DNA from 3 places in the Rhodococcus globerulus genome. Region 1 is predicted to be linked to each of the others. Evidence: riboswitches for the same ligand, from Rfam matches in the RefSeq annotation. Region 1 holds a riboswitch; each other region holds the start of a gene.
What was found. Region 1 has a riboswitch for cobalamin ahead of KYT97_RS22740 (CbtB domain-containing protein). Riboswitches for the same ligand answer to the same signal wherever they lie in the genome.
Positions count from the first base shown of each region.

Region 2: another riboswitch for cobalamin. It lies ahead of KYT97_RS08790 (ABC transporter substrate-binding protein); the one in region 1 lies ahead of KYT97_RS22740 (CbtB domain-containing protein).
Region 3: another riboswitch for cobalamin. It lies ahead of cobN (cobaltochelatase subunit CobN); the one in region 1 lies ahead of KYT97_RS22740 (CbtB domain-containing protein).

Region 1 is NZ_CP079698.1:4,990,012-4,994,535, forward strand. It holds gene KYT97_RS22730 (flavin-containing monooxygenase) at 1-1,117, shown strand, start outside; gene KYT97_RS22735 (CbtA family protein) at 1,177-1,941, opposite strand; gene KYT97_RS22740 (CbtB domain-containing protein) at 1,932-2,126, opposite strand; cobalamin riboswitch at 2,153-2,273, opposite strand; gene mhuD (mycobilin-forming heme oxygenase MhuD) at 2,348-2,656, opposite strand; gene KYT97_RS22750 (alpha/beta fold hydrolase) at 2,701-3,438, shown strand; gene KYT97_RS22755 (HIT family protein) at 3,429-3,845, opposite strand; gene KYT97_RS22760 (helix-turn-helix transcriptional regulator) at 3,873-4,524, opposite strand, start outside.
Region 2 is NZ_CP079698.1:1,921,653-1,926,176, forward strand. It holds gene KYT97_RS08785 (FecCD family ABC transporter permease) at 1-995, opposite strand, end outside; gene KYT97_RS08790 (ABC transporter substrate-binding protein) at 992-1,945, opposite strand; cobalamin riboswitch at 2,121-2,248, opposite strand; gene KYT97_RS08795 (hypothetical protein) at 2,407-2,907, shown strand; gene KYT97_RS08800 (MMPL family transporter) at 3,063-4,524, shown strand, end outside.
Region 3 is NZ_CP079698.1:993,769-998,292, forward strand. It holds gene cobN (cobaltochelatase subunit CobN) at 1-2,870, opposite strand, end outside; cobalamin riboswitch at 2,910-3,040, opposite strand; gene cobG (precorrin-3B synthase) at 3,092-4,234, shown strand; gene KYT97_RS04435 (precorrin-8X methylmutase) at 4,254-4,524, shown strand, end outside.

The DNA.
Region 1 (4,524 bases):
CGACAACTGGCCGGTGTTCGCGCCCAAGGACAAGATCGGCGACTGGCTCGAGATGTACACCAAGGTCATGGAGGTTCCGTACTGGAGTTCCACGACCTGCACGTCGGCGTCATTCGACGAGAAGGCCCAGGAATGGACCGTCGAGGTCAACCGCAACGGCGAGAAGCTGACGTTGCGTCCCAAGCAGTTGGTGATGGCGACCGGTATGTCCGGCAAGGCCAATGTTCCGACCTTCCCCGGGCAGGACAAGTTCCTGGGCGATCAGCACCACTCGAGCAAGCACCCCGGCCCGGATCAGTACGTGGGCAAGAAGGTTGTGGTCATCGGGGCGAACAACTCCTCGCACGACATCTGCGGCGCTCTGTGGGAGAACGGCATCGACGTGACGATGGTGCAGCGCAGTTCGACGCACATCGTGAAGTCGGATTCGCTGATGGATCTGGGCTTGGGTGATCTGTATTCGGAACGCGCACTCGCCGCCGGTATGACGACACACAAGGCCGACCTCACGTTCGGTTCGCTGCCGTACCGGATCATGCACGAGTTCCAGATCCCGGTGTACGACGCAATCCGTGAGCGCGACAAGGACTTCTACGATCGCCTCGAAAAGGCCGGCTTCGAGCACGACTGGGGCGACGACGGTTCTGGCCTGTTCATGAAGTACCTACGACGCGGCTCGGGTTACTACATCGACGTCGGCGCTGCCGAACTGGTCGCGAACGGGGACATCAAGCTCGCGCACGGCAACATTTGTGAGCTGACCGAGAACAGCGTGATTCTCGAAGACGGAACGGAACTACCGGCCGACGTGGTGGTCTACGCAACCGGCTACGGCTCGATGAACGGCTGGGTGGCCGATCTGATCGGTCAGGACACTGCCGACAAGGTGGGCAAGGTCTGGGGCCTGGGGTCGAACACCACCAAGGATCCAGGACCGTGGGAGGGCGAGCAGCGCAACATGTGGAAGCCGACGCAGCAGGAAGCGCTGTGGTTTCACGGCGGCAATCTGCATCAGTCTCGCCACTACTCGCTGTATCTGGCGCTGCAGTTGAAGGCGCGCTACGAGGGCATTCCGACGCCGGTGTACGGGCTGCAGGAAGTGCATCATCTGAGCTGAAAACAAACTGCTGTGCGCCTTTGTTAACCGCCCGTGGTTAACAAAGGCGCACAGCAGGGTCAGCGCAGGGCGAACTTTTTCGCGACATCGGCATCCTTGGTCGCGCGCTCGGTGAGGAAGGCAAATGCCAATCCGAGTGCAAGCCACAAGGTTGCCTGTGTAGCGAGGGACGAGAGGCGGAACTCCCACAGCAGAGTTGCCGGGAAGTCGTCGCCCACCTCGTTGATCGTGGGCAGCGAGAGGTAACCGATTGCCACGATGACAAGGAACGCAGCCACCGGAGCGGCGACGCGCACACTGAGGAACTCGTGGGCGGATACAGCTTTTGCCGCCGCGGCGGCCGCGGTGACGGCCAGCAGTCCGAGGATCACGGTCGCGAGCCACAGCCAGGTTCGCTGGTTGATCGTGTCGGGATCGCCGACGGCTGGTGGGTTGGCCGGGTACTTGAAGAAGGGCACCGCCTCGATGGCGAGCCAGCCTCCCAGTGCGATGGCCATCACCAACAACGGTCCGGACATGGTGGTGATCCGCCGCGCGTAGTTGGCGACTACGGCGAAGATGGCACCGAGGGCCAAGCCCGCGAGCGACGTTGCGAGGAAGAGTCCAGCGCGTTGACCGTCACGACTGACGAGTGGAGCTTCTTCGTCGCCGTGCGAGTGTCCGGCAGTTTCGCCGGCGGCACTGTTGGCTTCTTCGATCGCGATGGCAGCGTTGACGTGCGGTTCACCCAGCACAAATGCAACTCCGCCGGCAAGGATGCCTGCGATCAAACCAGCCAACAAGCCACGAATCAGAAGCTTCGTGAAATTGTCGACTAGTGGCACGGGAGGCCCATCAAGTGGCGTCCGTCGTGCATCAGCTCATGCATGTACATGCCTGTGCGTGAGATTGCGCCCTGGTCGAATCCGACCAGGTAGAGAGCCAGCATCGCGAACAGCACAACAGCTGCGGCGAGGAAGGCAAGACGAGTCGAATCGATCGACGAGTCGGGAGAGTAGGCGAGTGCCATCGAAGCCTCCTGGGATTTTCGCGTCCCCTAGGTCAAATGCGATGGCCGGAGTGTCTGGCTGTCGAGGTGGTTTCACCTCGAATTACAGTGGCGCGACCGCTCCGGGCTTTCACCGGATTCCTGTCGACCATCGCGTGTACAGAGCGCACTTTAGCAGTGAACACACGAAAATCGTGAAGGATTTTGTTCGCTAGGCGACCAAAACCCTTCACGATCACGGATCAACTCTTGGCGGGGACGTCCAGAACGACCTCGAACTCGAGCAGCGACGCTCCCGAGGCGACGGGCTTGGCGCGCTCACCCGAGTGCGCTGCGCGGGCCGGGCCGTCACGCCAGTCGGCGAACGCCTCTTCGTTTTCCCACTGCGTGACCACGAAGTAGCGGTTCTCTCCGGCGGTGGGGCGCAGGAGCTGGAATCCGAGGAATCCGGGAGAGTTCTCCACGGCATGAGCGCGTGCTGCGAAGCGCTTTTCCAGTTCGGGGCCCGCGCCCTCGGGGATTTCGATTGCATTGATCTTCACGACTGCCATGTAAGCGACATTACCGCGCGGCTCCACCGCGTACGGTGACATTCGTGTTGCATGACGAAGGTGGTACCGGCCAGCCGATTCTGTTGTTGCACGGCCTCATGGGTAGTGCCCGGACGTGGCGCCGCCATGTGCCCTGGATTCGCGAGTTCGGCCACGTCTACACGTTCGACGCGGCCGGTCACGGACGGCCGGCGCCCGCAGAATTGACGACCGAGGCCTTTGTCGAAGACCTTGCGTCGGCCGTCACGATCATCGACGAGCCGATGATCGTGATCGGGCACTCGATGGGTGCCCTGCACGCGTGGTGTTTTGCCGCCGCACATCCGGACCGAGTGCGTGCGTTGGTTCTCGAGGACATGGCACCGGATTTCCGCGGGCGCACTGCGGAGGACTGGGCTCAGATGGTGTCGTCGTGGCCGCAGCCGTTTGCCACCGATGACGCGGTGAAGGAATTCTTCGGTCCGGTTGCGGGACAATACTTTCTGGATTCGTTCGACCGCCGCGACGACGGGTGGTACCTGCACGGTGACGTGTCGACCTTCCGCGATATCTCGGAAGAATGGGGCACGCGACATTTCTGGGATCAGTGGAGTGCAATCGAGGTGCCCACCCTTCTCGTCGAGGGTGAGTTCACGATTACCCCGCAAGGCCAGATGCGCGAGATGGCAGAGCGTCCGGGGACTCGGTATGTGCGCATTGCCGACGCCGGTCACCTTGTCCACGATGATCAACCAGACCGGTACCGCGACGAAGTGACGGCGTTCCTGGTTGATCAGAGCTGACTTCGGATCGACGCTCCCGCTTCTTCGAGTTCGACGGCTCGCCTCGCCAGGAGCCCGGCTGCGAACTTGGCTTTGTCTCCGCTGTGTCGCGGCACGACGTGCAGATGGGAGTGAAAGACGGTCTGACCGGCAGCACGACCGTCGTTGACCAGGATGTTGACGCCGTCTGCGGCGATGTCGCAGCTCCGCAGCGCGCCGGCGATGAGTGTGCCTACCCGGAACATCTCTGCGCCCTCGTGGTTTTCGAGTCCGTCGAGGTTGGTGGCGTGGCGTTTGGGCACAACAAGGGTGTGTCCGCGACTGACCGGGCGGGCGTCGAGAAAAGCGAGCACGGTTTCGGTTTCGAAAACACGAATTGCGGGCTCGTCTGCCGAGATGATGTTGCAGAAGACGCAGGTATGGCTCATGACTACAGAATGTATCCCGTCGGTGGATCAGAGCAGACGTAGCTCCCGTCCGCGTGCGAGTGCTTCGCGTCGATTGTGGACTTGAAGCTTTCGGTACAGCGTGCGCACCTGCGTCTTGACCGTGTTGACGGAGATGAAGAGTGCGTTTGCCATCTCCGTCAAACTGGCGTCGGACGCGATCAGATCAAGAACCTGTCTTTCTCGCTCGGTCAAGGTGACCAGGTTCAGTTCGTGTGGAAATGTTTCTCCTGGAGCAAGTTTCAGGAATTTGGCAAGTGCGCTCGATCCGGTACCCGCTATGGATTCAAGGTGATCGACGTCGTGTCGAGATATGGTCGAGAACGATCGGAGATTGCCGGTTTGGTCTGCGATGCTGCAGGCATTCGACCAGGCTTCGGCGGCGCGTCGCGGCTCGCCACCTCGCGAATGCGCGACGGCTTGAATCAGGAGTGCCTCGATTTGTGGGCGTGGGTACGACTCTCGCGCCCAATCGAATTGGTGGCACAGCGCGATTGCAGATTCATTCTGACCGGCCCGCTGATACAGGCGCGCGACGGAAACCAGTGTCCAGGGGTTGGCGGCCGGCTCGGCAATGTCCGACGACAGTGCCATTGCCAAGTTTCCGTCCCCGAGCGCGAGGGCGAGATCGATTTTGGTGGAGCGCAACAACGGTAGCGCA
Region 2 (4,524 bases), 3.1 Mb from region 1:
ATCGGCGCTCCCACCAAGGCAGTGATCACACCCACCGGGAGCTCTGTCGATTCCGACACCGAGCGTGCCACCGTGTCAGCAGCCACCATCGCCACTGCGCCCAGCAATGCGGCGGCGGGAAGCAGACGGATTGCTCTGGTACCCACCACAAATCCCGCAAGGTGCGGAATCAGCAATCCGATGAAACCGATGCCGCCTGCGACGCTCACCGCAGCGCCGGCCAGGACGGACACCGCAAGCAGTGACAACACGCGGAAGCGTCGCACGTTCATACCCAAGGCTGCGGCGCCGTCGTCGCCGGTCTGCAGGACGTCCATCCAACGCGCGCTGAGCAGCAACGCAACTCCGACGACAACAAGCGCGACGGTCGGGAAGATCAGCGTCGACCATCTCGAATCGCCGAATCCGCCTGCTATCCAGTGCATCACGGACGTCACGTGCCGATCGTCGGCCAGAACCAGAATGCAGAACGTGATGAGCGCCGAGAAGATCTGGGCCAGAGCAACTCCCACCAGGATGATCGCCGTGGGCTGAGGGTATCTGCCACCGATCACCAGGGCGAGGAACAGCGGGATCATCGCGCCGACAAAGGCCGCGACGGGAATCGTGAAAACGCCCAGGACACCGACACCGATACCCAGCACGGAAACCAGCACCACCATGAAACCCGCGCCGGACGACACACCGAGAAGGTACGGATCGGCCAACGGATTGCGGGTGACCGCCTGTGCCACCGCACCTGAGAGCGCCAACGACGCACCCACCACGGCAGCGGTGAGGGCGCGCGGCAGGCGGGAGTCGATCACTATCGACTCCCGCGCCGCCGTCCACCAGGTCTCGAAAGTCCCTGGCGCCAAGCGTGCTCCGACTATCGCCCACACGTCACCGACGGGAATGCGCACCGACCCGAACGACACCGCCAACCCCAGCATGGCTGCCAGGGCTACCAGCAGTCCGGCCAGCAGAGCGCCGTAACCGGAACGTGAAAGTGTCACTTCGCCGGGTCAGTGCCTGCAGTAGCAGCACCCGGATGGAAAGCGCTCGCAATGGTCTGTGCCGAGCGCACCAAACGGGAACTCTCGAAGAGATCGGCAAGAGGCACCACGACAAATCGGTTCTGCGCGACAGCCGGAGTGGTTGCCATCAACGGCTGGGACCGCAGGAAGTCGATCTTCTGATCCGCTGTCTTGTCTCCGTAGTCGATGACGACGATCGCCTGGGGCGCGCGCTCGGCAACAGCCTCCCAGCTTGCATCGATGTAGGGCTTGGCACCCTCGGAGAAGATGTTTGTCACGCCGGAGTACTCGGCAACCAGTTGCCCGACGCCGACGCCACCGATCGTGGTCGGAACATCCTCACCGCTGTCGTAGAAGAACGCGGATACCGGCGCGGCATCGCCGATCGACGCGCGGACTGCGTCAAGGCCAGAGCTGATCTGTTCGGCTACGGCGCGAGCGGAATCCTCGACACCCAAGACCCGGCCGAGTTGGGTGTAGTCGTTCTCGAGCAGTCCGATATCGGGGAAACCGGTGCCGCAGTATTCCGAGAAGAGGAAGGTATTGATCCCTTTCTCGGCAAACGCGTCGCGTGATCTTCCCTGCTTCTCGTTGAATGCGCTGGTCATTCCGCCGACAACGAAGTCGGGATCCACGTCCAGAATCTGCTCGGCGCTCGGGAAGGTATCGGACAGACTGGGGATCTTATTGAACTGTTCGGCGGTCTCCGCGGTGGGCGGGTTGTCGCTGTATGCCCGTCCGACAATGCGGTCACCCGCGCCGATCTCGATAAGTGCTTCGGTGACATGGCCGTTCAAGGACACAATTCTCTGCGGCGGCGAATCGAAGACCAGTTCACGGTCGCAATTGGTGATGCTGACCGGCTGAGCGAACGACTCCGTCGACGCAGAGTTTTCGGTTGCCTCACCTTTCGAACAACCGGCGGCCATCAACGCAGTCGCGATCAACACGACAACGGCGCGGGTGGGGGAAATCTTGAGTGACACGGGACCTCGCAAAAGGGCTCAGAGCCACGAATGAGAATCCTGGGAGAACACCCACCACGTATAGGGAATCCGCGGGCAGTGCTCTCGCTGGACTTCCGGTTCGTAGACCACGACGAATGGATGTCGCACACCACGCGGCGGGCATTCGGGCTCATTCGTTCTCGATGATTCGAGAACGAACCTACCGTTGCGGGTCAGCGCCGGAATTGGACCGGCTTCCCCCACACGCATGGCTTGCAAGTGCTTCCAGCAGTATGCCTGACACATCCGAACCGAATCGCAGGCGGCCTCGCCGCGTACATTCCGGACTCTCTCCAGAGCACGGTATTCCGCCACGGACCTCGAAAAAGGATTAGCATGCGGTACCACCGAAATTCGGAAACTCTGGACAGATCGGAATAGACGTGAAAAAGATTCTGAATTCCCTTTCCGAGGACGAATACGTGTTGATCCTCGAGACCAAAAAGGATCAGATTGCCGAACTCGACGAAGACGAACTGATCGCCCTGCACACGCGCATTCGTCGAGCCCGCAACAAGTACACAAAGTTGTACCGACGTGCGGGTTCGGCAAAAGTGGCCGAGAAGAAGGGACGCGGATCCGGTAAGTCGGCAAATGCGCGCAACGCCGGCAAAGCAGAAGTTTTCGAAGACGCGCTCAGCAGAGTGAGCCGCCGGCTGGCAGCGGTCTCGCGCCAGAGCGCCCGAGAGCTCAAGGACGAGCGGCTGGGTCGCGCTCGCAAGGACGCACCGTCCTTCAGCGACATCGACACGGGTAACGGAAAGGTCGCGTCCGCGGGCAAGGCTCGCGTCGACGAAACTCGTAGTTCTCCGGGCAAGAAGAAGTTCGAAGCGTCCAGTATCGCCGCCGGTGCACGGCGTCAGGCCAAGAAGGACAATCGCTGACTCCACGCACCAGGTATTAGCCGATGTTGCCGCTGAACGTGACTTACGTTCAGCGGCAACGGTGTGTCATGCCCAGAATCCCTCCCCGGATACAGAATCCCTCCCCCCGATACAGTCGGTACGGCCATGTCCGAAAATTTCACCGGAGTTGATCAATGACACGCTGGGCCCAAACCGTCGTTTCCCGAAAATGGTGGGTGCTCTCGCTCGCAGTTCTCATCGTGCTGATCAGTGGCGTGTGGGGTCTCGGAGTATTCGGAAAGCTCAGCCAAGGAGGGTTTGTCGACCCGGGTAGCGACTCCGCGAAGGTCGCAGCAATCGTCGAGGAAAACCTCGGACCGCAAACCGCGGACATCATTGCGATCTACACACCGACCGACGGCCGAAGTCTCGACGACATCGGCCCGGCGGTGACAGCCACCGTCGACGAATTCACGGCCAACGTCCCGACGGCCTCGGTGAAGTCGTATTGGACCGCCGACGCCGCGACCAAGGCAAATCTGGTCTCCAACGACGGAACGATGGGCGCGGTTGCCATCACCTTGGCACCGGATTCCGGAGTCACCTCCGCCACTTTTTCCGATCTGCTCCCCACGCTCGAAGTGGAAGGCGCGCAAGCACAATTCGCTGGAAACACGGTAGTCGGTGTCGCCTTCAACACCACGCTGGAGAAGGATCTTGTTGTCGCGGAGGCCATAGCCATCCCGATCACCCTCGTGTTGTTGGTCTTCATCTTCGGCGGTCTTGTCGCTGCAGCCGTACCGGTTTTTGTCGGAGTTCTGAGCGTGCTGAGCGCCTTGGCCGTACTGCGAGTTCTGACGTCGGTCACCGAGGTCAGTTCGTTCTCGATCAACGTGGCCTCACTGCTGGGGCTCGGCCTTGCCATCGACTACGGATTGTTTGTCGTCGGGCGATACCGCGAGGAACTGAACTCCGGTTCCGAACCGGGTGCCGCAGCCACCCGCACGGTCCTGACGGCCGGTCGTACCGTGATGTTCTCGGGGCTGCTGCTGATCTGCGCGTTCAGCGGCATGCTCGTGTTCCCCCAAGCTGTGATTCGTTCACTCGGGTTCGGCGCCATCGCCGCCGTGCTGAGCGCGGCAGTACTGTCGCTGACCGCGGTACCCGCCTTGCTTGCCATTCTGGGCCACCGCATCAACTCGTTGACGTGGCGCAAGGGCGCAGCCCAACGCGGAGAAGAACGTTCACGCAGGTTCTGGGGTCGCGTCGTCACGTGGGTGATGAAACGACCTGTTGCCGTATCGATCACGATTGTCACCCTGCTTCTCGTACTGGCGTCGCCGCTGCTGGGCGCGCGACTTGGCGAACTCTCGTACACCGCATTGCCCACCGACGACCCCGCTCGTACTGCAATGGACACGCTGGTCAACGAATTTCCCCAGACCGGGAACGGCGCAACACTGATCCTGCAGGCGGAGGGCGATACCGTACTCAACCCTGCCGAAGGCACGGCAATAGCCGAAGCCGCAAGCCAAGTCGAGGGCATCGCGCAGGCTACCGTCGTCGCGAGCACCAACTCGCTGATCGCAATCCAAGCGTTCTACAGCGAAGGATCCACGCCGCAGTCCCAAAGTGACGCTGTCACCGACCTACGCG
Region 3 (4,524 bases), 2.7 Mb from region 1:
AGGTCTGCCTGGGCGTGGGCGCGGATGTAGTTCTGCTCATCCGTTTCGTCCAGCGCTGCGACCAACTGGACAGCGTCGTCGAGGAGCGCCAGGACGTGCGGGAACGCGTCGCGGAAGAAGCCGGAGATGCGGACTGTGACATCGATACGCGGGCGGCCGAGTTCTTCGAGGTCGATGACCTCGAGGTTGACGACGCGTCGGCTGGCTTCGTCCCAGACGGGGCGAACACCGAGGAGTGCAAACACTTCTGCGATGTCGTCGCCTGAGGTACGCATGGCGGCGGTACCCCACACGGACAGCCCCACCGAGCGCGGGTACTCGCCGTGATCGGCCAGGTAGCGCGCGGCGAGAGACTCCGCCATTGCCTGGCCGGTCTCCCACGCCAATCGCGAGGGAACTGCTTTGGGATCGACCGAGTAGAAGTTGCGACCAGTGGGGAGCACGTTGATCAATCCGCGCAGCGGTGAGCCACTCGGACCGGCCGCGATGAAACCGCCGTCGAGCGCGTGCAGGACCTGCTTGATCTCGTTGTTCGTCTGTCGCAGGCGCGGAACCACTTCAGTGGCGGCGAACTGAAGGATCTTCACGACGGTGAGGTCGTCGCTGAGTTCTTCTGCCGCAGCAGGATTCCACGCGGCTTCCGACATCGCGCGAACCAGAGCGTGCGCCTTTTCTTCGATGTCGTCGACGCGATTACGTGATTCGTCGCCGTCTTCGCTGAGTCCGAGAGCCTCGCGCAGACCTGGGACGCTCTGCTCGCCGCCCCACATCTGGCGTGCCCGCAGCATCGCGAGGACCAGTTCGATCTCGGCGTCGCCCTCGGGTGCGCGGCCGAGAATGTGCAGACCGTCGCGGATCTGGACGTCCTTGATCTCGCACAGCCAGCCGTCCACGTGCAGGAGCATGTCGTCGAACACGTCTTCTTCGGGACGTTCGGCAAGTCCGAGGTCGTGGTCCATCTTGGCGGCCCGCATCAGGGTCCAGATCTGCTGGCGGATGGCCGGGAGCTTGGACGGGTCCAGCGCGGAGATGTTGGAGTGCTCGTCGAGTAGTTGTTCGAGGCGGGAAATGTCGCCGTAGCTTTCGGCGCGGGCCATCGGTGGGATCAGGTGATCGACGAGCGTCGCGTGCGCCCGACGCTTTGCCTGGGTTCCCTCACCCGGGTCGTTGACCAGGAACGGGTAGATAAGGGGCAGGTCACCGAGAGCGGCGTCGGTGCCGCAGTTGCTGGACATGCCGAGCGTCTTGCCTGGCAGCCATTCGAGGTTTCCGTGCTTGCCCAGGTGAACAACCGCGTCGGCACCAAATCCGCCGTTATCCGGGGTTGCAGCGATCCAGCGGTACGCGGCGAGGTAGTGGTGGCTCGGTGGCAGATCAGGATCGTGGTAGATCGCGACAGGCTTTTCACCGAATCCCCGCGGCGGCTGGACCATGAGCACGATGTTGTTGAATCGCAGTGCCGCAATGACGATTTCGCCGTCCGGGTCCTGCGAGCGATCGACGTACAGCTCGCCGGGCGCTTCGCCCCAGTGCTCCTCGACACCACTGCGCAGATCTTCAGGCAGGGTGGCGAACCACTCGCGGTATCGCGCCGCCGAAATGCGGATCGGGTTGCCCTCGAGATGCTCGGCCGTGAGCCAGTCGGGATCCTGCCCGCCTGCGGCGATCAACGCGTGAATCAGCGCGTCGCCATCCTTGGCGGCCAACCCGGGAACCGAGTCCGGTCCGTCGGTGGGTCCGAGATCGTAACCAGCGCTACGCATTTCGGTGAGCAGGTCGATTGCGCTGGCAGGTGTATCGAGGCCAACGGCATTGCCGATGCGAGCGTGCTTGGTGGGGTAGGCCGACAGCATCAAGGCAACACGGCGCTCCGGCGTCGGAATATGACGCAACTTGCCGTGACGCACCGCGATGCCGGCCACGCGGGCTGCGCGCTCCGGATCAGGCATGTACGTGGACAGTCCGTCGGAATCGATTTCCTTGAACGAGAACGGCACCGTGATGATGCGTCCGTCGAATTCGGGGACCGCAACCTGCGTCGCGACATCGAGCGGCGACAATCCGTCGTCGTTGGCATCCCAGGTGGCGCGGCTGCTGGTCAGGCACAGTCCCTGCAAGATCGGAACGTCCAATGCGGCGAGTGCTGCCACGTCCCACGCTTCGTCGTCGCCGCCCGCGGATGCGGTGGCCGGCTTGGTTCCGCCGGCCGCGAGAACCGTCACGACCATGGCGTCGGCCCGGCGAAGTGTGGTCAGCAATTCGGCTTCGGCGCTGCGCAGCGAGGCGCAGTAGATCGGGAGCGCGGTGCCGCCGGCATCGGCAATCGCGTCGCAGAGCGCCTGGACGTAGCGGGTATTCCCGGCGAGGTGCTGGGCGCGGTAGTAGAGAACCGCGATGACGGGACCACTGTTGTCGCTGATGTCGGGGGCAAATTCAGCGATTCCCCACGACGGCAGCCGCGTCGGGGCCTCGAAGCCGTGACCGGTGAGCAGCACTGTGTCGGACAGGAAGTGGTGCAGCTGCGCCAGGTTGTCTGCGCCGCCCTCGGCCAGGTAATTGTGCGCTTCAGCCGCAACGCCCGGGGAGACAGTCGAGCACTCCATGAGGTCGGCATCAGGCGCGTGTTCGCCGCCGAGCACCACGACGGGCAGGCCACTGGCCAGGACCATGTCCAGACCGTCTTCCCAGCTCCGACGGCTGCCGAGGATGCGCACGATCACAAGATCGACGCCGTCGAGCAAGCCGGGTAGATCCTCGGAAACCAGCAGCCTGGAGGGGTTTGCCCAGCGATACGAAACGCCGTCTCCGTTGTCCTGGCTTGCGCGAGCGCTCAGCAGATCGGTGTCGGACGTCGAGAGCAGAAGAATCACAGGTGAAACCTTCCTGGGGTTTCGCGCCCCGTGAAAAAGATCTTTCATGGACAGCAGTTGAGGGTCTGACTCGTGTTTACGAACGGAAACACTTCCGCTTGTACACACTCACAGTGGCGCGACCGCACCGGAATCTCACCGGTTTCCTCACCTGCTGTCACTGGTTGACCGTGATGCTACCGGTCGCGGGTCCGTGCTCTGCACGGTCGTACCCTTGAACCATGTCCACAGACCGTTCTCAGCCAGACGCGTGCCCTGGAGCGCTGCAGGTCCACCAGGCCGCAGACGGCCCGTTGGCGCGCGTGCGCCTACCCGGCGGCGCTTTGGCTCCACACCAATTGCAAACGCTGGCCGAGGCTGCCCGCGACGTGGGCAACGGTCAGATGGAACTCACCTCACGTGGGAATATTCAGCTCCGAGCCGTCAAGGACCCCCGCGTATTCGCCGACCGGATCGCGTCCGCTGGTTTGCTCCCCTCGGCAACGCATGAGCGGGTTCGCAACATTCTGGCGTCGCCGCTGTCCGGCCGAATCGGGGGTGTCGCCGATGTGCGTGAGCTGGTTCGCACTCTTGACGCGGCGGTGCAGTCGGACCCCGCGTTGGCGCAGCTACCAGGACGAACACTGTTCACACTCGACGACGGCCGCGGCGACATCAGCGGTCTGCACGGCGATTTCGGACTGCACGCCCACAGCGAATCCGAGCACTCACTCGTCCTCGCGGGGCATCGCACGAACCACCTTGTCCATGTCGACGACGCTGTGCCGTTGCTCCTCGAGGCCGCGCACGCGTTCCTGAATCTTCGGGACAAGCACTGGCGACTGGCCGAAGTGCCAGACGGAATCGCTCGAACGATCGATCATCTGGGCCTTTCAGCGGAATTTGCCGGTGCCGTCGACCTCGCCCCGGATGCGGGGCCGTCGATCGGATGGCTCGAACAACGCGACGGAACCGTCGCATTAGGCGGCGGACTCCGCTTCGGACTCCTGGATGCACGACTCGCCGAATTCCTCGCCGCCATCGAAAAACCCGTGGTCGTGACGCCGTGGCGCTCGATCATGATCTTCGATCTCGACGAAGGCGCAGCCGAGCAGGTGGTGCGAGTTCTCGCTCCGATGGGCTTGATCTTCGACGAGAATTCGCCGTGGCTCGACGTCACAGCCTGCACCGGAAGCCCTGGATGCGAGAAGTCGCTCGCCGATGTCCGGGCGGACGCCATCGAAGCCGTCGAGCAGGGCTCACTACCGATCGAAGGCCGGCAGCACTGGGCGGGCTGTGACCGTTCCTGCGGGCGCCCCCGCGCGAAAGTAGCCGACGTGATTGCGACGACCGACGGTTACCGGGTGAATCAGACCGATCAGTGATACCTCTATCCTGTGCCCCATGATCGAGTACATCCGTGACGGCGCAGAAATTTATCGCCAGTCCTTTGCCACAATTCGGGCCGAAGCCGACCTGAGCCGTTTTCCGGCGGATGTCTCGCAAGCTGTTGTGCGGATGATCCATGCGAGTGGTCAGGTCGACCTGGTCGACGACATCGCGTTCACACCCAACGTCGTCACCGTCGCGAGGGCTGCCCTGCGAGCGGGTGCGCCGATCTTCTGTGATGCGAACATGGTCGCCGCCGGCATTACCCGTAAGCGTCTGCCCGCCG